One region of the Paeniclostridium hominis genome, then DNA from elsewhere that is predicted to be linked to it. Evidence: predicted binding sites of a transcription regulator. Region 1 holds the regulator's gene; the other holds the start of a gene.
What was found. Region 1 encodes HrcA, which represses chaperone genes, less so after heat shock. Its sites were predicted from a motif close to TTAGCACTCNNNNNNNNNGAGTGCTAA; they were not measured.
Positions count from the first base shown of each region.

Region 2: a site for HrcA is predicted at 3,018-3,044, ahead of clpB (ATP-dependent chaperone ClpB). Genes of this name have one in related genera too.

Region 1 is NZ_JACRWD010000001.1:124,745-136,295, reverse strand. It holds gene H8891_RS00635 (transcriptional regulator) at 1-482, opposite strand, end outside; gene H8891_RS00630 (YjjG family noncanonical pyrimidine nucleotidase) at 634-1,341, opposite strand; gene H8891_RS00625 (hypothetical protein) at 1,470-1,961, opposite strand; partial or broken gene H8891_RS00615 (dicarboxylate/amino acid:cation symporter) at 2,080-3,348, opposite strand; gene dnaJ (molecular chaperone DnaJ) at 3,634-4,785, opposite strand; gene dnaK (molecular chaperone DnaK) at 4,889-6,724, opposite strand; gene grpE (nucleotide exchange factor GrpE) at 6,790-7,344, opposite strand; gene hrcA (heat-inducible transcriptional repressor HrcA) at 7,360-8,379, opposite strand; gene hemW (radical SAM family heme chaperone HemW) at 8,484-9,614, opposite strand; gene H8891_RS00585 (APC family permease) at 9,754-11,076, opposite strand; gene lepA (translation elongation factor 4) at 11,376-11,551, opposite strand, start outside.
Region 2 is NZ_JACRWD010000001.1:952,910-964,460, forward strand. It holds gene H8891_RS04505 (alanine/glycine:cation symporter family protein) at 435-1,838, shown strand; gene H8891_RS04510 (hypothetical protein) at 1,940-2,146, opposite strand; gene H8891_RS04515 (universal stress protein) at 2,410-2,823, opposite strand; gene clpB (ATP-dependent chaperone ClpB) at 3,114-5,708, shown strand; gene H8891_RS04525 (sensor histidine kinase) at 6,097-8,100, shown strand; gene H8891_RS04530 (GNAT family N-acetyltransferase) at 8,236-11,073, shown strand; gene H8891_RS04535 (VanZ family protein) at 11,167-11,551, shown strand, end outside.

The DNA of each region.
Region 1 (11,551 bases):
TTCATAAATCCTGTAATCATTATATTGATTTTGCCACTTTTATATAAATTAATATGCCAATCTAAATAATTATCTTCATTTATATTTGTTGAAAACGGCAAACAAAACATTTCAGTATTCTTTATCTCAAATTCATCTATTATATTTTCTACCATTTCATCTTCAACTACATCTATACTAAACTTATCTATTTCCATATTTAAATTACGTATATCCCAAAATGCTTTAAGAATGCTTGTATCACTTCTTTGAACAAATGAATGAGGCTTTTTTATTTCATGATTTTTTATTATTTCTTCATAAACTCCACATCCTGTTAATATAATCCCATCACACTCATGCTCACACTTTTCTATTAAATCTACCGATTCTATTATCTTCTCTTTTGTATATAATCTTGTCTCTAAACTACTATCTATGTTTTTTAAATGTTTTTCTATTCTTACAGCTGAGTCTAGTGGTCCAAGAATTCCTATTATCATATAATTCCTCCCACATTATCTATATTTTAAAATTATTTTATACTTATACATATTATACTATTTTAAGACAATAATACAATTTATTATTTATTAAATAAAAAAAAGGAGCTTATGCCCCTTTTAATACTTTACTTAATTTTAACTATATATATTAAACAGCTGCATTAGCTTCTCTATTTAACATTAATAGTAATTCAGATAAATCATGTATTTCATAAGTTGCTTTTATATCTTTACACTCTTTATTTAAAATATTAAACCATACACAATCAATTCCAAAATTATTAGCACCCTTAATGTCAGATGCTAAACTATCACCTATCATCAATGTCTCATCTTTTTTCATAAAATCATACTTATTAAAAATCATCTCAAAGAACTTTGAATTAGGTTTTTCAACTCCCATTTCTTCAGAAATGAATACATCATCAAATAAATTCATTAATTTTGAATCTTTAAGTCTTTGTTTTTGTGTTTGTCCTATTCCATTAGTTCCTGCAAATATTTTATACCCTCTATTTCTTAGCTCTATTAAAGTTTCCATGGCTTTTGGAATTGTTTTATGACCTTTAGTTAAACAATTTTGATATTCATTTTCTATTATTTCACCTTCAATATTATATCCATATAAGGCGAAGAATTCTTCAAATCTTTTAGTTAAAGCTTCTTCCTTTTTTATACAACCTTGTTCTATTTGACTCCAAAATTTCCTATTAATAGTCTTATATTGATTAATTGATTTTTCATCAAATGGAATATTGTATTTTTTAAAGATAAATTCTAAAGAATTTCTTTCATTATCTTGAAAGTCTAATAAAGTATCATCTAAATCGAATATTAAATTTTTATACTGTCTCATGCGTTCACCTCTACCTATTATAATACTCTATTCATTTTTTATAATATGTTATTTTTTTAATCTATTTTTATATTATAACATAGGTATCTTTTTAAATAAAAAGAAGTGCTAACTTTAGTCAGCACTTTTTAATAATAATTATTATCTCTAACTTCTACATGCATAACTTTATCTAAATCTGTACCTACACAACACATTTTTATAAATCCGCATCCAGGTCTTTCCCCTACAAAAGTGGTACAAAAACATCCATCTCCAAAACTAATAGCAGGGCTAAATCCAATATTACCTAATCTATGATCCGATAATTCAAATTCAACAATAGGGTTTTTGATAGGTTTTCCATCACAATCTATCAAAACTCCAAGTATAATTTGTTTACATCCACAAGCTACATCTATTTTATATGGAAACATAAACTTCAAATGAACATGCTTAGGCCCTGGTGGCTTACAATCAGATTGTTTCTTTTTATGTTTATGCTTATGTTTCTTGCCTCTACAGTTGTCATCTTCTACGAATTCTTCACCACATAAATCTATTTTTTCTAGTATAAATTTATGTAGCTCTTCTTCATTAGTAATATGTTTATCATCTATAATGAAGTTTAAATTACTCATAATACTTCCCACCTTATAATATTTTATAGTAGTATATATTATGTCTATGTTATTAAAGTTGTTCTTAATAAAACAAAAAGGTAGTAATCTTAACCTAAGATTACTACCTTTTTTCCTGTTATCCAACCTTTTTTAAACTTTGAACTTCATCTTTTAACCAATTCTTACCTTCTACCAATCTTGCTACTAACATAGAACTTACTGTATTTCCTGTAGTATTAAGTACTGTATTTGGTATATCAGTTATTGTAGTTATTACTGTTAATAAAGGTATCGCTTCAACAGGGAATCCGAAAATGCTTACCACGAGCATCTCACCTATAAGTCAGCCGCCTGCTACTGGAGCCATAAATACTCCAACTACAAGAACTGTCACTAATAAACTTAATAGTGTTTCTGGGTTACCCATATTTCCACCCATTATTCCAGTTAAGAATGCAACCTTAACTATAACAGCTAATACAGATCCATCTTTATGTATGTTAATACCAAGAGGTATAACTGTTTCAGCTATATCATCTGGCACCCCTATTTTTTTACTTGCTTCTAAGTTAGAAGGTATACAAGCAGAACTTGAAGATGTTGCAAGTGCCGTTGCTATTGGACTTATTGAATTTTTATAAAAACTCTTAACTCCTTTTTTACCCCCTGATAAATATGCATATAATGTATAGCATATAACAAAGTATAATACTGCTATTACAGAATAAGTAATAAACACCCTTATATATCCTGTAATTATTTCTTGTCCTAGTTCACCTATAATAGATGCCGTATAGCATCCTAATCCTATAGGTCCTAGTTTCATTATTATGTTAACTATATTTAAAACTACATTAGTTCCTTCATTTAGTATTTTTCTTATACTATCTGCTTTTTCCCCTAAAACTGAAACTGAAGTTCCTACTAATACTGCAAATATTACAAGTTGAAGTAAGTTGCTACTTGAGAATAATTCACTAAAATCAGAAACTGTAATTGAATTTACAACCTGATTTAACAAACTTCCTTTTGATGCTAGCTTCTCCTGGTCTGGTGCTACCATCATTTCCTTTACTGAACTTATATCAATTCCTTTTGCTGGATCAAATATTATAGACCCCACAATTCCTACTACCGCCATAACTAGCGTAGTTAATGTAAATACTACTACTACATTTTTCATGATCTTACCAAATCTATTCATACTCTTTACGTTTGCAACCCCAGATGCAACGCTAAAGAATACAAGTGGTACTACGATCATCATAATTAAATTGATGAATAAATCTCCAAATGGTTTAATAACTGTTGCCTTTGGCCCTAATACTAATCCAATTATAGCACCCAATATGGTACATCCTAGTAAAATAAATGAAGACTTATACGTTTTAAAAAATTCCCTCATTCCTAAAACCCTTTCCTAGATGTTTTAATTTTCTTGTGGCCACGAAATACATTGTATTTAAATTTTTTATCATCGTCAATAAATTTTATTAAGTATAGTTTTTTATAATATTTAAATATTTTATTATAGTTTTTTTCTATATTTTCTAGTTAATGACAATTTTCATAAAATTCATTTTGTTAAAATTTTATTATTTAGTATTTCTTATGGCTTAAATATCAGTAAATAACCCCGGTTTTTAGGTAAAAATAAAAACTCCTAGATAATCTAGGAGTTTTTATCTATTTATTTTCCTTTAAAGAAATCTTCTATTTTTTGCCCAAAAGTTTTCTTTTTTTCGTGAACTTCATCACCACAAGACTCAGCAAATTGTTTTAATATATCTTTTTGCTTTTCATTTAATTTCTTAGGAACTTCAACTACTACTTTAACATATTGATCTCCTCTAGAGTTTCCTCTCATTTTTGGTATACCTTTTTCTCTTAATCTAAATACAGTTCCTGTTTGAGTTCCTGATGGTACAGTATACATTACCTTTCCATCTAATGTAGGTACTTCTATTTCATCTCCAAGTGCAGCTTGGACAAATGTTATAGGTAATTCAAAGTAAACATCATATCCATCTCTAGTAAATAATTGATGTGATTTTACATTAACTACAATGTATAAGTCTCCTCTTGGTCCACCTTTAGAACCTAAGTCACCTTGACCACTTAATTTTATTATTTGTCCATCATCTATACCTGCTGGTATATCTACTTCTATAGTTTTAGTTTTTCTAACTTTACCAGAGCCTGAACACTTAGGACATGGAGATTCTAAAATTTCCCCTTCTCCGTTACATGTAGAACATGTTCTTGTACTCATTATATTACCAAATGGAGTTCTTTGAGCAGTTCTAACTTCTCCTGTACCATTACATGTAGGACAAGTTTTTTTGCCAGTTCCATTTTTAGATCCACTTCCGTGACACTCACTACATTCTTCTGTTCTGTTTATTTTTACAGATTTTTTAACTCCAAATGCAGCTTCTTCAAATGTTATAGTAACAGATTGTTTTATATCAGCTCCACGCTCAGGACCTTTTCTTCTAGGTCTTCCTCCGCCGAAGCCTCCACCAAACATGTCACCGAATATATCTCCAAATATATCTTCGAATCCTCCAGCTCCTCCGCCGAAGCCTCCAAATCCTCCTTGGCCACCAAATCCTCCGTTTACACCTTCGTGTCCAAATTGGTCATAGTTAGCTCTTTTTGTTTCATCTGATAATACTTCATATGCTTCATTTATTTCTTTAAACTTTGCTTCTGCTTCTTTATCATCCGGGTTTCTATCTGGATGATACTTCATCGCAAGTTTTCTGTATGCTTTTTTTAACGCCTGTGCATCAGCGCCTTTATCAACGCCTAACACCTCATAATAGTCTCTTTTAGCCACTCTTGCCACCACCTTTAATTACAGAACAATAGCTTGTAGACGTCTACAAGCTATTATTAATTTTATATATTTATTATATACAAGTAACTCTGTTTTTTAAATACTATTTTTGATCATCTACTTCTCTAAAATCAGCATCTACTACATTGTCATCTTGTTTAGTTTCTTCTTGAGCTCCACCTTGAGCTTGCTCTTGTTGAGCTTGTTGATACATTTGCTCAGCTATTTTGTGGAATTTGTTGTTTAATTCTTCTAAAGCTTTGTTTAATTCTTCAGCTGTAACATCTTCTTTAGCTTTTAATTCTTTTAATTTAGCTATTTCAGCTTCAACTTCAGATTTAGCAGCAGCATCTACTTTATCTCCAGCTTCATTTAAAGTTTTTTCCATTTGATATATAGTAGCTTCAGTTTGGTTTACAGCTTCTATTTTTTCTTTCTTTTGTTTGTCAGCTTCAGCGTTCATTTCAGCTTCTTTAACTTTTTGTTGTATTTCTTCTTCACTTAAGTTAGTTCCTGAAGTTATAGTAACTTTTTGTTCTTTTCCAGTTCCTAAATCTTTAGCTGTAACGTGAACTATACCGTTAGCATCTATATCAAATGTAACTTCTATTTGAGGTATTCCTCTTGGAGCTGGTGGTATATCAGTTAATTGGAATCTACCTAAAGTAGTGTTGTCATAAGACATACTTCTTTCACCTTGAAGTACATGTATATCAACAGCAGTTTGGTTATCTGCAGCAGTTGAGAATACTTGTGATTTCTTAGTTGGTATAGTAGTATTTCTTTCTATTATCTTAGTCATTACATTACCCATAGTTTCGATACCTAATGATAATGGAGTAACATCAAGAAGTAATAAGTCTTTAACATCTCCAGCTAAAACTCCACCTTGTATAGCAGCACCTGCAGCAACACATTCATCTGGGTTTATACCTTTATGAGGTTCTTTTCCTATGAATTTCTTAACAGCTTCTTGAACAGCTGGTATTCTTGTAGAACCACCAACTAATAATACATCATCTATATCAGAAGTTGAAAGTCCAGCATCTTGTAATGCTCTTCTTGTTGGTTCCATAGTTTTTTCTACTAAGTGAGCAGTTAATTCATCAAATTTAGCTCTTGATAAATCTATGTTAAGGTGTTTTGGTCCTTCAGCAGTAGCAGTTATAAACGGTAAGTTTATGTTAGTACTCATTGTTGAAGATAACTCTTTTTTAGCTTTCTCAGCAGCTTCTTTTAATCTTTGAAGAGCCATTTTGTCGTTTCTTAAATCTACACCTTCAGCTTTTTTGAATTCTTCAGCTAAGTAATCTATTATAACTTGGTCAAAGTCATCTCCACCTAATCTGTTGTTACCAGCAGTAGCTAAAACTTCGAATGTTCCATCTCCGATTTCTAGAACAGATACGTCAAATGTACCTCCACCTAAGTCAAATACTAATATTTTCTTTTCTTGATCTAATTTATCCATACCGTAAGCAAGTGCAGCAGCAGTTGGCTCGTTTATTATTCTCTTAACATCAAGTCCTGCTATTCTACCTGCATCTTTAGTTGCTTGTCTTTGAGCATCTGTAAAGTATGCTGGAACTGTTATAACAGCTTCAGTTACAGGTTGCCCTAAGTAGCTTTCAGCATCAGCTTTTAATTTTTGTAATGTTATAGCTGATATTTCTTGTGGACTATAATCTTTTCCATCTATATTAACTTTATAATCAGTTCCCATGTGAGTTTTTATTGATATTATTGTTCTATCAGCATTAGTAACTGCTTGTCTTTTTGCAGGTTCTCCTACTATTCTTTCACCATCTTTAGTGAATGCAACTACTGACGGAGTAGTTCTCATTCCTTCTGAGTTTGGTATTATTTGAGGTTCTCCACCTTCTAAAACTGCAACACAAGAGTTTGTTGTTCCTAAGTCAATTCCTATTATTTTTCCCATTTTAATATCCTCCTTGAATTCTTCTATATAATATTGATATTAATTCAATCTTAATTGTTTATTTATTAGCAAGATACTTTAACCATTGCAGGTCTTAGTACTTTTGTATTTAATTTATACCCTTTTTGTAAAACCATAACCACTTTATTAGCTTCAGTGCCTTCTACGGGTTCTTGCATAACTGCTAAGTGTAGGTTTGGATCAAATTCTTGACCTTCAGCTTCTATTTCTTCTAGTCCGAATTTTTCAAATGTAGCTTTTAATTGTTTTTGAACCATGTCAATTCCCTTATACATGCTATCTTCTTTATCAGTACAAGCATCCATAGCTCTTTCCATATTATCCATAACTGGTATTAACTCATTTAAGATTTTTTCATTAGCAAATATGCCCATAGTTTCTTTCTCTTGTTGAGTTCTTCTTCTATAGTTAGCATATTCAGCTTGAAGTCTTTGAAGAGTATCAGTTAATTCTTCTACCTTTTTGTCTTTTTCATCAGCTTCCGAAGTTTCTTTAGCTTCTGTAGCTTCTTCTATTGCTTCTTCAATAGTTTCTTCAACTTCCTCTGAAGCATTTTCCTTTACTTCTTCTTGTAATTCTTCTTGCATATCTTTTTCCAAAACTTACACCCCTAACTATTTTTTGTTTAGTAGTAGTCCCATATAATTAAGTATTGAGTATACTTTTGCATAATCCATTCTAGTTGGACCAATCAAACTAATCTTTCCTACTACATTTTTATCTATATTGTAAGTTGCAGTTATAATACTACAATCTTGAGCTACCTTACATTCATTATCGCTTCCGATAATTATATTTAGATTTTCTTTTTGAATTCCTCTTGATTTTAACATACTAGATATATTTTCTTTTTCTTCTAGCATAGTTAAAAATGTTTTTGCTCTAACTACATCACTAAACTCTGGGAAATTAAATATATTAGTTGCTCCACTTAAAGAAATTGATGTATCATTTTCTTCAAAACCAAAGTTTAATGAATCTATAAGCTTATCTATAACTAAAGAGTTTTCTGTAATCTCGTATTTTATGTAGTTTAAAAACTCGTCGTCTATCTCAGTTATATTTTTACCTGAAAGCTTTCTAGTAAGATTATCAGAAATTAAATTAAGCTTAGCTTGATCAATAGGCACATTAGTTGAAAGATTTGTATTTTTAATTTCGCCTTTTTCAGTAACTACTATTAAAACTATACTTTTTTCATCTAATCCAACTAACTGTATATGTTTTATATTTTGTAAACTTGATACATTTTTAGTAACAGCTATAGTTGTATAATTAGTTAACTTTGATATCAACTTAGATGTTTCATGTATTAAATCATTCATATAGTTTATATTTTTATTTATTGATTCTTTTATTAATTTTTTTTCAACATTATCTAATTCATGTTCTTTCATAAGAGAATCAACATAAAGCTTATATCCTTTTTCTGAAGGAATTCTCCCTGAGGAGGTATGAGGTTGAATTAAATATCCTAATTCTTCTAAGTCAGCCATTTCATTTCTTATAGTGGCTGCGCTTATTCCTAACTCATACTTTTTAGAAAGAGTTCTAGATCCTACAGCTTCTGCAGTTTCTATATAATCTTTAACTATAGCTTTAAGGATATTTAGTTTTCTTTCATTTAGTTCCACCATAATCCTAAGCCTCCTCTTTTGTTAGCACTCATTTAGTTGGAGTGCTAAAAGATTATATATATTTTATAACACTTTAAATTTTCTTTGTCAACAGTTTTTAATTAATTTATAAATTCTATAAATACACTGTTTGAAATTTCTCTTCCTTTTTGAGTCAAAGACAAATTAAATTTGTCTAATTTTATAAGTTCACGCTCTAATAATTTGTCTAAAACATCTTTATATAATTCATAAAAATCAATCTTAAATCTTTCCTTAAATACTTCTAGATTTATACCTTTATTCATTCTAAGCCCCATGAAAATAAATTCTTCTATTTTATCTTTCTCACTTAATTTATTTTCTTCACTTATAGGTTTTATATTTTGATTAATTTTATTATTATATTCATTTAAATCTTCTATATTAGAGTATCTTACGTCATTTATATACCCTGAAGCTCCAGGTCCTAACCCTAAATAGTTGTCACATGTCCAATATATTACATTATGCTTACACTCTTTTCCTTTTTTTGCATAATTAGATATTTCATATTGATTGTATCCATGCTTTTTTAATGTATTTATAGTATATTCATACATATCTATATCTGTATCCTCATCTAAAAGGTTAAATTCATTATTTTCATACATATCATAAAGTTTAGTTCCTTCTTCTAATATAAGAGAATATGCTGATATATGTGATGGATTTAACTTTATAATTTTATCTAATGTTTCTTTCCATTCATATTCTTTTTGATTTGGAAGAGCATACATTAAATCTACATTTATATTAGTTAATCCTACATCTATAGCATCATAATAGTTTTTCTCAAATTCCTCATATGTATGTATTCTTCCTATAGATTTTAAATGATAATTTTGAGTAGCTTGAAGACCTATACTTAATCTATTTATCCCCATTTCTTTCATAGCTTTTAATTTTTCTTTATTTATAGTTCCTGGATTGCATTCAACAGTTATTTCTGCATCTTTTTTTATATTAAAATTCTCAAACATATAATTAACAAGTTTTCTTAATTCATCAATTTTTAATATACTTGGAGTTCCCCCTCCAAAAAATACAGTATCAAAGTACTTGTCCTTAAATTCCTCTTTATAAAATTTCATCTCTTTTTCTATATTTATTAAATAATCTTCTTTTTCATTACTTTTAATTTTATATGAATTAAAATCACAATAATAACATTTTTGTGCACAAAATGGCACATGTATATATAGTCCTAACATAATATCTCCTTTATTAAATATAATTATATATATTATACATCATTATATAAAGTATTCTAATCTTATAAACATATAATACTTTTTTATATAATAAAAAAAGAGATAGTATTAATACTATCTCTTTATATGTAATTAATTATTAGTTTTTCTTTTTCATTATTGAATATACAGGTAATCCTATAGCTGTAACTATTAATCCACCTGCTGCTATTAAAGTATTGTTCATTAATTGGTTAACTATAACGAATAATCCTCCTGCTATAGCTATTAATGGTATTATTGGGTATAAAGGTACTTTGTAAGGTCTTTCTAAGTTTGGTTGATCTTTTCTTAACTTCATTACACCTATAAAAGTTAATACATAAAATACCCATATTATAAATATTGTTAAGTCAGTTAATAAGTTGAACTGTCCAGATAAAGCATATAAACAAGCAAGTATTGCCATTAAGAAAGTAGCATTTGCTGGAACTCCACCTTTATTTAACTTAGATAAAGATTTGCTTCCTGGTAATGTACCTTCGCAAGCTAAAGCATAAGATATTCTAGGTCCAGTTAATAAGTATCCATTTAGTCCACCAAATACTGATATTAATATACCAGCAGTAACTAACTTACCACCTATTGGTCCAAACATCTTTTCTGCAACTAAAGCTGCAGGAGCACTAACTTGTGCCATTTCATTAGCTGGTACAACCCATAAGTATGCTAAGTTTATTATTACATAAACTGCCATAACTATTGATAATCCACCAACTATAGCTTTAGGTAAATCTTTACCTGGATTTTTCATTTCTCCAGCTATAGCTCCAACGTTTATCCATCCATCATATGCAAATAACGCTGCTATTAATACTTGTCCTAAAACAGTTCCTACTGATAAGTTTTGTGCTACTAATGGAGTAGTTATTGAGTTATCACCAGATCCATTTATAAATCCAAATATCATTATAACACCTAATGGTATTAACTTACATATAGTGGCAACAGTTTGTATTGTTCCACCTAATTTTGAACCTACTGTATTTAATACAGCTAAAAATAATATAATTCCTAATGCTATTGGTAAAACAACTGACATGTTGTTTTCATTTTGTCCTATTATAGTTGCTGCTTGTTGAGCAAATATTACACCTAGTGCCGCAGCTGTTGCTGGGAAGAATAATACCGTTTGCATCCACCCTGTTAAAAATCCTAATCTTTCTCCATATATCTCTTGGATATAAATCATCATCCCACCAGTTTTTGGTATTGCTGCTGAAACCTCTGCCGCTGTAAGTCCTGCTGCGATAGTTATGAAACCAGCAATAACCCATGCTAACATACCTAATCCTGGAGCTCCACCTGTTGCTTGATATATAGCTTGAGGTTTAAAGAATACACCTGCACCTATAACCATACCTACAACTGTAGAAAGCGCTGCTGAAAGACCTAAAGTTTTTTGAAGTCCTTTGTTACTCATCGTTTTCCTCCTTATATTTTGATTTATTAAAATGTCCAATTTGAATATTACTACATTTCATTATAAATAACAATAGATTTCGACACTTTTATTTATTTTTTTGTCTATTATTTACAATTACTCCTTATTTAATTATTTATGATAACATTTCTCTAATTATTTATTAAATTTTCATTCTGTTTTGTATAAATATTTTTAATTTTTAAGCTTGTGTGTAACTTCAAATCTGTAAATAATAAAATTTATCAATTTAAATTTAATACAATAAAAAAAGATGCTTATTTAAGCATCTTTTTTTATTAACTATCTAATTTTAATACAGACATAAATGCCTTTTGAGGAACTTCAACAGATCCTATTTGTCTCATACGTTTCTTACCTTCTTTTTGTTTTTCAAGAAGTTTCTTCTTACGAGATATATCTCCACCGTAACACTTAGCAAGTACGTCTTTTCTAAGTGCACTTATAGTTTCTC
Region 2 (11,551 bases), 830 kb from region 1:
TACTAGAAAAAGGAATTAAAACTTTGCATAGTAAATTATTTTTTGATTTATGTAAATATAGTCATTATCTATATTTAATATTATAAAAATTGATAATGACTATATTTATATTGTGAAAACTGAAAAAAATATATACAATATAGATATAAAAAAGATTTATTATTTCTAATAATATCAATTCAAACTACACTTACTAAGTTAAACTATAGATAAGATAACTTAGGCATAGATTCATAAGTAAACTCGTCAAATAAGTCCATTAAGTTATAGAATATTAGTTTTATGCTATCACGGAATTTTTCATATAAGTAATTTTATTATATAAAATCTATAATAAAATTTGAAAAATTCTTTGATATAAATATAGGTTAGACTGAGTATTTAAATTAAAAAACTTAGTCATACTAGATTCAATAACGAGGGGGGAGTTTGCGATGGAAGTAATATCAAAAATTGTAGATGCTGTAAATGGTATCTTATGGGATAAAAATATCCTATTATTTTTACTTGTAGGAACAGGCATATGGTACACAATTCAATTAAAATTTATTCAAATTAGAGGTTTTGGAGAAGGATTCAGAAGAACTTTTGGAGGACTATTTAAAAAGAGTGAAAAAGCTGGTGCAGATGGAATGTCACAGTTTCAATCATTAGCTACAGCAATAGCTGCACAAGTTGGTACTGGTAACTTAGCAGGAGCAGCTACAGCAATTGCAGTTGGAGGGCCTGGAGCAATATTTTGGATGTGGGTTAGTGCCTTCTTTGGTATGGCAACAATTTATGCAGAAGCTGTAATGGCACAAAAGTATAAGCAAGTTGGCGAAGATAAAACAGTAACAGGTGGTCCAGTTTATTATATAGAAGGAGCATTTAAAGGTAAATTTGGTAAGATTTTAGCAAGTTTATTTGCAGTATTTATTATACTAGCTTTAGGATTTATGGGAAATGCAGTACAATCAAATTCTATTGCAGCTGCATTTGACACTGCATTTGGTATAAAACCAATTATAGCTGGTATTATATTAGCAGTATTATCATTTGTAGTATTTTCAGGTGGTATTAGTAGAATAGCTAAAGTTACAGAAACAATTGTACCTATCATGGCATTATTTTATATTATAGGGTCTTTAATTGTTATACTAGTTAACTTTAGAAATATTCCTTTAGCATTCCAAGAAATATTTGTAGGAGCATTTGCACCTCAGTCAATAGCAGGTGGGGTTATTGGAGCTACTATCCAAAAGGCTATGAGTAAAGGGGTTGCACGTGGATTATTTTCAAATGAAGCTGGGATGGGATCTACACCACATGCCCATGCAGTGGCAAAGGTTGATCATCCATCAGAACAAGGATTTGTTGCTATGATGGGAGTATTTATAGATACTTTTGTTATACTAAATTTAACAGCTTTAGTTATTATTACTACTCGTTCAGTAACTCCAGATGGTTCTATTATAGGTACTGCACTTACTCAAGCAGGATTTTCGTCAGTGTTTGGTAAGTTTGGAGATATATTCATAGCTATTTGTATGTTCTTCTTTGCATTTTCTACTATTATTGGATGGTATTTCTTTGGAGAGGCGAATATAAAATATCTATTTGGAGCAAAGGCTGTTAAGATATATGCAGTACTTGTATGTGTTTGTGTATTACTTGGAACGTTGGGAGAAGTATCTATTGTATGGACAATGTCAGATATGTTTAATGGTCTTATGGTTATTCCTAACTTAGTTGCATTATTAGCTCTTACTGGAACTGTTAAGGCTGTTCATAATGAGTATATTAAAAAAAATGGGGGAATAAGCTCTAAGGGTAAAAAGAAGAATCCTACAGCTTAGACGTTAAAATAGTTAGATAATAAATAAAAAGAGTAAATATAAATTTATATTTACTCTTTTTATTTATTATATTCGATAAATGATTTATTACCAGAATGATTTTACAATATATTAGCAATGGAAGAAAAACCAGAAATAAATCCATTAGTAAAATCAATTGAAGCAGGAATAAGAATACCTAATAAAAGTGAAGCAATTCCTAACTTTTGTATTGAAGTTAAATTTTTAAAATTTTTAATAAATACAAATAACACAACAATTGCTCCTAAAACACTACAAAAATCTCCTATATCATGTAAAATACTCATAATACTACCTACCTTTCTAACTATATTGTAGAACAATACAAATAAGCAACTTTGTTTAATTAGATTTAATTGATTTTACAACAAAATATTATATGTTGATAAAACTCTTTAAAATTATCTATAATATATAAACTTAGTATACTCAATAATCTACACTTGAAATTATAACATAATAGTTAGAAATTGTACGAAATCTGGACTGAAATGGTTTTATTATGGATTAAAGTATAAAAATAGTCAAAATTCAATATAAAACTTAAATTTTATTCAGGTACTATAACAACGGTACATTTTGATTTTTTAACTACATATAAAGTTACAGATCCTATTGAATCTATAAAATTTTTCTTTGTTGACTTAGTCATAACTATTAAATCAAAATTATCTTCTATTGATTTTTTTATAATTTCTTGACCTGCATCACCAAATACAGAATATGTAGTTACTTCATATCCTGATAACTTATTTTTTAAACTTTTTAACATATAATCTATTTTTTCTTGTGATTCTCTTATTTTTATATCTATAATCATTGGGTTTGTTAAATTGGTTAAACTAACATCATTAACACTCATTAAGGTTATGTTAGCCATATCTTTAGAAAATTTACTTAAAACAAAATCTAAGGACTTTTGACTTCTATCACTTCCATCAATAGGAATTAAAATTTTTTGCATATGATCACATCCTTTTATTTAAATTTTACCATACTGTGAAATCGTATTCAATGATTTTTATATAGTATTAACTTGATTTACTTAGTCAGTTTTATAATTTATATTATTACTTATATTAGAATATTAAAGAATAAAAATAAAAAAATGTTATTGACAAAATGTAAATATATGTATATATTATTAATAACAAATTATTAGCACTCTATCAAAGAGAGTGATAACAAAGATGGATTTTAAATTTTACTATTTAAAATAGTTAACATAAAACTGAATATTGGAGGTATTTTAATATGAACATAGAGAAAATGACAGTAAGAGTACAAAAAGGCTTAAATCAAGCTTATGATATAGCAGTAAAAAACAATAATCAGCAAGTAGATGTAATCCACTTATTAAGTGCACTTGTAAATCAAGAAGATGGACTTATTCCAAATATATTAGAAAAAATGAATATATCTGTAGCATCATTAAATAATAGTATAAATATAGAATTAAATAAATTACCACAAATACATGGTGAAGGAATAAGCTCACAAGGTGTAACAGCTACAAGAAAAGTAAATGAAATATTAATAAAAGCTGAAGAAATATCTAAGGAGTTTAAAGATGCATACATAAGTGTAGAACATGTTATGCTTGCAATGATGGAAATAGAAGCTAAAACTAATGTAGGAAAAATATTTAAACAATTTAATTTAAATAAAAATGACTTTTTAAATGTCTTATCAAAGGTTAGAGGAAGTCAAAGAGTTGAAACTAATGACCCAGAAGGAACATATGAAGCATTAGAAAGATATGCTACTAACTTAGTAGAATTAGCTAAAAAGAATAAATTAGATCCTGTAATAGGAAGAGATGAAGAAATAAGAAGAGTTATAAGAATTTTATCAAGAAGAACTAAAAATAACCCCGTTTTAATTGGTGAGCCTGGAGTTGGTAAAACAGCAATAGTTGAAGGATTAGCTGAAAGAATAGTCAGAGGAGATGTTCCCGAAGGATTAAAAGATAAGGTAATATTCTCACTAGATATGGGAGCTTTAATTGCAGGAGCTAAATATAGAGGAGAATTTGAAGAAAGATTAAAAGCAGTACTTAAAGAAGTTCAAGGTTCTGAAGGTAAGATAATACTATTTATAGATGAGATACACACAATAGTTGGCGCTGGAAAAACTGATGGAGCGATGGATGCAGGTAACTTAATAAAACCTATGCTAGCAAGAGGAGAACTAAACTGTATAGGTGCGACTACATTTGATGAATATAGACAATATATAGAAAAAGACAAAGCGCTTGAAAGACGTTTCCAACCAGTTATGGCAGAAGAACCTAGCGTAAGTGATACAATATCAATACTTCGTGGTCTTAAAGAAAGATTTGAAATACATCATGGTATAAGAATACACGATAGTGCAATAGTTGCAGCAGCAAAACTTTCAGATAGATATATACAAGATAGATTTTTACCAGATAAAGCAATAGACTTAATAGACGAAGCTGGAGCTATGATAAGAAGTGAAATAGATTCTCTTCCTACAGAATTAGATATTGTTAGAAGAAAGTTATTAACATTAGAAACAGAAAGAGAAGCACTACTTAAAGAAAATGATGAGAAAAGTAAACAAAGACTTGAAAACTTAGGTAAAGAATTAGCTGAGTTAAAATCTAAGAACGATGAAATGACTGCTAAGTATGAAAAAGAAAAAAGTCAAATATTAGAAATTAGAAACTTAAAAGCGAATCTTGATGAAGCTAAAGGTAATGTAGAAAAATATGAAAGAGAATATGATTTTAATAAAGCAGCAGAAGTTAAATACGGTATAATACCAAAATTAGAAGAACAAATAAAAGAACATGAAGAAAAAATTAGTGAAAGTTATGAAAATGCTTTATTAAAAGAAGAAGTTACTGAAAATGAAATATCTCAAATAGTTGCTAAATGGACAGGAATACCAGTTACTAAGCTTATAGAAGGAGAAAGAGAAAAATTATTAAAATTAGAAGATGAACTTCACAAAAGAGTAATTGGTCAAGATGAAGCAGTAACTGCTGTAAGTAATGCAGTAATTCGTGCTCGTGCAGGACTTAAAGATGAGAATAAGCCAATAGGTTCATTTATATTCTTAGGACCTACAGGAGTTGGTAAAACAGAACTTGCAAAAACTTTAGCTAACAACTTATTTGATAGTGAAGAAAATATAATAAGAATAGACATGTCTGAATATATGGAAAAACATGCAGTATCTAGACTTATAGGACCACCTCCAGGATACGTAGGATACGAAGAAGGTGGACAACTAACAGAAGCTGTTAGAAGAAATCCATATTCTGTAATATTATTTGACGAGATAGAAAAAGCACATGAAGATGTATTTAACTTATTCCTTCAAATATTAGATGATGGAAGACTTACTGATAATAAAGGTAAAACAGTAGATTTTAAAAATACTATAATAATAATGACTTCAAATATAGGTAGTTCATACTTATTAGAAGCTGGTGAGAATATAAATGATGAAGCTAAAGAGTTAGTTATGAATGAAATGAAAATAAGATTTAAGCCAGAGTTTTTAAATAGAGTTGATGATATTATAATGTTTAAACCATTAGATAAAGAGGGAATCAAGCAAATAATAGATATATTTATGAAGTCTTTAAAAAATAGATTACATGATAAAGATATAAAAATTGAAGTTACAGATAGTGCAAAAGACATAATGGTTAAAGAAGGTTACGACCCGATTTATGGAGCAAGACCATTAAAAAGATATATAAGCAATGTATTGGAGACTATGATAGCTAAAAAGTTAATAGCTGGTGATATATATAATGGATGTACTATAATAGTAGATGAGGAAAATGATAATATAAAAATATCTGTAAAGTAAGATTTAAAATAGAATATTAATTTAGTTTAAAAGTACTATCTGAATTTTAGATAGTACTTTTTTATGTTAATATATACTTATATATAAACAAAAACTAAAAAGGGGATACATAAAAAATGATTTAATGGATATTTCAGTAGTAGTAGATTATGTAAACAAATTTATTACAAAGGTTTTTTAAAACACAAAAAAACAAGTAAAGATTTTAGATTAAGAGCATCATCTATGCCAAAGTTTACACACGAGCTGTTAATAAAATGGATTTTAAAAAATAAATAAAGAAGTTTAATGAATAAAATTAAGTGTTTTAATACTATTAAATGATGGGAATTAATAAACTATACATTATAATTTAAATATATAAATTATCAAATAAAGGGGAAACAACATGGGGCACACAAATACTTTAGAAACTATAAAAGAAAAAAAAAGAATTAATATAATAGTTATACTTATAATATCGATATTCGTATTTGGAGGATATATTTTAAGACTTGTAGAACTTGCAAGTCCTAAGGCGATATTTGAATTGACAAATACCGATTTTATTAGGATATTTATCGCAATTTTATCTATGCTTGGTGTTTTAAGTTGCTTGTTATCTTATATGAGCAATAAAAAAGAAGAATTATTTATAATGTCACTTATGTACACTATGTTCTTTTTAGATATATGTATTTCAAATGCATTACATTACTTATATCCTAAATTACATGAATACTATGCAATAATAACATCTTTTATAAGAGTAACTATTGTATATATAGCAGTAAGTAATTTTAATCATTTAAAAGTTATTATTATAAATAATAAATTAAAATCATTTTTAATAATAACAATAATAACTTTAATATCTACATACATAGAGTATAATTATATACCTATATACAATTTAAGTGTAATTAAATTTTATAAGTACTACAATATATTTTTAGCTATATTATACATAATAATAGCTATTAAGTTTTTTGAAAAAAGTTTACATAAAAAAGAGTATATATACAGTGTAATTGGATCAAGTGCATTAATGTTTTCAATAAAATCTATATATGACTTTTATTATATATTAAATCCAAGTAAAGAAATAGCTTTAACATCATCTTCAACAATATTTTTAGGATTTATAATTTTTATACTTGGATTATTCATTGAACTTAGCCAAAGTATAAAAATAAATAAAATTTTAGATCAACAGCGAAGTCTATTTATAAAAATTATTGATGAAAATAAGCATAGTAATATTATAATTTGTGATGATAACTACAATATAATATATAAAAATACAAAAACTTTAAAAGATATGAAAGAAAGTAAGTATTTTAATAACTTAGAAATAAAAATAGGGAATAAATTTGATATAGAAAAAATATATAAAGGTGAATTAAATATTCATGAGATTGAATATGAAATATCAAAACTTGGATGCTATAGCAAGGATATATATATTAAAGATATAGATAAGATATTAGATATTTCAATACAGGTATTTGAAATATGTAATAAAAAATATAGAGTTTTAACAATAAAAGATGTATCAGAAAAATATGAATTAGAAAAAGCTTTATTAGAATATGAAAAAATTAAACAAGAGGATATAATAAAAAATGAATTTTTCTCAAATATAAGTCATGAATTAAAAACGCCTTTAAATATAATATATTCAGCTAATCAATTATTAGGTGTTAGTGTACAAAAAAGTAATTTTAAAGAGATATATATAAAATATAAAGATTGTTTAGATATAAATTGCAAGAGAATGCTTAGATTAATAGACAATATAGTTGATATTACAAAACTTGATGTAGGATTTAAATATCCAGAATTTGATAATTATGATGTAGTAAAAATTGTTGAAGATATGACCTTATCTGTTGCAAGCTATGCAAATATAAAAGGTATTGAGGTTTTATTTGATACAGATGTAGAAGAACTTGATATCAAGTGTGATCCAGATATGTTAGAGCGAATAGTCTTAAATTTACTTTCTAATGCTATAAAATTTAGCGAAGAAGGAGGAAGTATTTTAGTTGAAATATTTAGCGATGAAACTTGGGTTGGTATAAAAGTAAAAGATGATGGAATAGGAATTCCACTTAATATTCAAGATAAAATATTTGATAGATTTGTGCAAGGGGACAAGTCTATGAGAAGAAAAAAAGAAGGTAGTGGAATAGGCCTTAGTTTAGTTAAGTCACTTGTAGAATTGATGGATGGAAAAATATATTTACAAAGTGATGGTAAAAATGGTACAGAGTTTACTGTTTTACTTCCTAACAAATTGGTTGAAGAAGAAGATAAAAAAGTGCATAAAGATTATCATGTTGATTTACAAAGAATACAATTAGAACTTTCAGACATATATGAGTTGTATAAAGATGAATATGATAAATAAATTATTTATAAAATCTATAGTTGAGACTTCAGCTATAGATTTTATCTATTTTACACTATAATAAATTTAACATATAATGAATTCAAGAAAATTTGGAAAAATTTGCTTGACTATTTGATATAAAGGGAGATAGAGATGGAACTAAAATTAGACATATACGATAGTTCATTTAAACACATAAAAAATATTGAAAACAATTTATACGAAACGACAACACAACTATGTGTAGCGAGAGAAGAAGCTTTTGCATTTCAAGTTATGTTAAAAAGTGATGAAAAATTCTTTTGTCAATTAGGAAATATAAACGATATTCATTATCTAGGTCTTAATAATAAAATAAGAATAGATATAGAACTAGAAGAAAGTTTAAAAAACAACTTTAAAATGTCTTTTTTGGGATATATACAAAATGATATTAAAGAATATATAGGCGATCAAATATTAAATCAAAACTATATGTATATAGAAGAAGATCAAATGATATGGATAGATGGTAAAATACCTAAAGATTTTAACAAAGACTATATACAAGTAAAGGTAAAAGCTTACTATACAAGTGGATATGAAACAGAAACTTTATTAAAAGAAGAAATTGTAAAAATAGAAGTATTAAACCACATAGTAAAACCAGTAAAAGAAAGTGAGTTTTTCTTAGATTTATGGCAACATCCATGTAACTGGGCTCGTTACTATGAAGTACCGTACTATAGTGAACAACATTTTACTATATTAGATAACTTCTTAGAAAAAATGTCAGACTTAGGACAAAAAGTAGTAGACTTAATAGTAACTGATTACCCATGGGCAGGGCAAAGATGTTATGAAGTACATGAGAATGCGAACAATTTATTTGAAATGAACATAGTTAAAGTATTAAAAAAAGATGGAGAAGTACTATGTGATTTTTCAAATTTAGATAAATATATAGATTTATGCTTTAAGCATAAAATAAATAAAGAAATAAATTTATTTGGACTTGTAGGAAACTGGGATGCTTTTAAATTTGGAAGTCCGCTAGAGGATTACAAAGATGCTATAAGAATCAACTATTATGATGAAGATAGAAAAGTTTTTGATTATATAAAAGATAAAACTGATTTTGCTAAATATTTAAATTTGCTATTTAGTCACTTAGAATCTAGAGGTTTACTAGATATAACCAAAATCATAGTAGATGAGCCAGACAACATAGAAGTATTTAATGAAAATGTAGATTTTATAAAGAAAAGTTCAGGAAATAAAGATATAAAATATAAATGTGCAATACATCACCAAGAGTTTTTTGAAAAGTGTGAGATAAACATAGAAAACTTATCTTTAAATACTTGTGAGCTTATAAATAACATAAATAAGTTAGATGAAATTAAAAAGAAATTAGAAGATAGAGGCGGATATTTTACTTGGTATTCTTGTTGTTTTCCTGATAAGTTAAATGTATTTTTAGATTCACCATTGATAGAATCAAGACTTAAAGGATGGTTTACATATTATTTTAATTTAGATGGTTTTTTAAGATGGGCTTATGGTGTTTGGCCAGAAGATCTATTTAAAAATGCCAGTTATAAAAAAGAAAAATGGAAAGCTGGAGATATGTTTTTAGTTTATCCAGGCAAAGATATGAAGCCTATGGATTCTGTAAGATGCAGAAACTTATTATTTGGAATACAAGACTTTGAAATACTTAAAAGTATGGAAGCTAAATTAGGTAAAGAAGTTATAAATAAAGAAATAGAAAGATTATTAGGAAAAAAATCTAAAATGAAGTTTTTAGGTGAAAGAGATATAAAAATGAACTACTCTATAAGCCATGGAGAGTATATGACTTTAAGAAAAAATCTAATTAATAGAGTTAATCCAAGAAGTGCAAAGCCAGAAGAGTTTGAAAGTGTTATAAATCTTATAAATAAAGTCTTTAGAGACTTAAGAGGACATAAACCAACTATGCAACAAGAGTTTCCTTTACTACTAAATAAAAATAATGTAGACAACATGATAGTAATTTCAAAAGACGATAAGATTGTTTCAGATGTAAATTATCTTATACAAGATGTAACTATTCAAGGAAATGACATAAAAGTTGCAGCAATAGGAGCTGTATGTACAGATCCAGATTATGAAGGAAATAGATATTCATCTACTATTTTAGATTATGTTGAAGAAAAAATGTTCAATGGCAGTGTAGATATGGTTAGTATTTCAGGGACAAGAACTTTATACACAAGAAGAAATTGTAGTTTAGTTAAAAATTGCTACAAGTATACAACTTATCCTAAAGATATAGTTATTGATTTAGAAGTAAAAGAATATGACGAAACCTACTTAAACGAAATGATTGAAATATACAATCAAAATAGCACTAGATTTTTAAGAACTAAAAATCAATTTGAAGTTTTATTAGAAAGTGCAACAATACCTTGGGGTAACTTTACTTATAAAAAGTTAGTAGTTTTAAAAGAAAATAAATTAATTGGATATATAGTTTTAAGAATAATAAATGAAGAAATTTTGATTGGAGAGATTAGAGAAATATATATAAATTCTAAATATAACTATGAAGTAGTCCAATATATTGCAAATAAGTATAATTTAGAGTATATAGTTCAAAGTGTACATATAAAAGATTTTATAAATCAACCTGACAACTTTGATAAAAAAGAATTATCTTATTTAGATGGAAGTATAAAGATAATAAATTATGAAAAGTTATGTAGAAATTTAAATGGTTATTTTAAACAATATGTAGATGAAGATTTTGTAGATGAAATTGAATTTAAAACTATAGATAAAAAGTACATTATCAGATACAAGGATGAAGAATTGATTATAGATGATATTGATAAATTAAATAAACTATTCTTAGAAGGTAAAGAAGTTGTTGAAAATGAACTTGAAGACTTAAAAAATATAAGTAAGTTTATTAAATCAGTATTTCCTATAAATTTTGTATGGACTTCAAATTTAAATTATCAATAAATATAATATAAAATTAACTTTTTAACTATATTGCAAATAGTTGTATGGGGAAATATGGTATTATCTAAATGGTCTAGAAAGTATAGCATATAAATGAGATATAATACCATGACATTAAGTTTTAAAGCATTTTCAATATTCATTGTATCTAGCCTAATTATATACAGGAGTTATGAATTTATAAAAAGTAGAAATCTAAAAGTTTTTAAAGAAGTTAAAATTACTTTATTTACTTTGTATATATTAATACTACTATTTTTTACATTATTTAAATTCCCATATTTAGAATTCATAAACCCATTTGACACATATATGTATAAAATAGAAGGCTTAAGAGGTTTAATAAACATAATACCTTTTAAAGAAACGATAGAAACTTTAAGTGATAACTCAATACCTATAATGAATCCTATAAGAAATATAGTAGGAAATATATTGATATTTATACCTTTAGTTTTTTTTATACCTATAATAAATC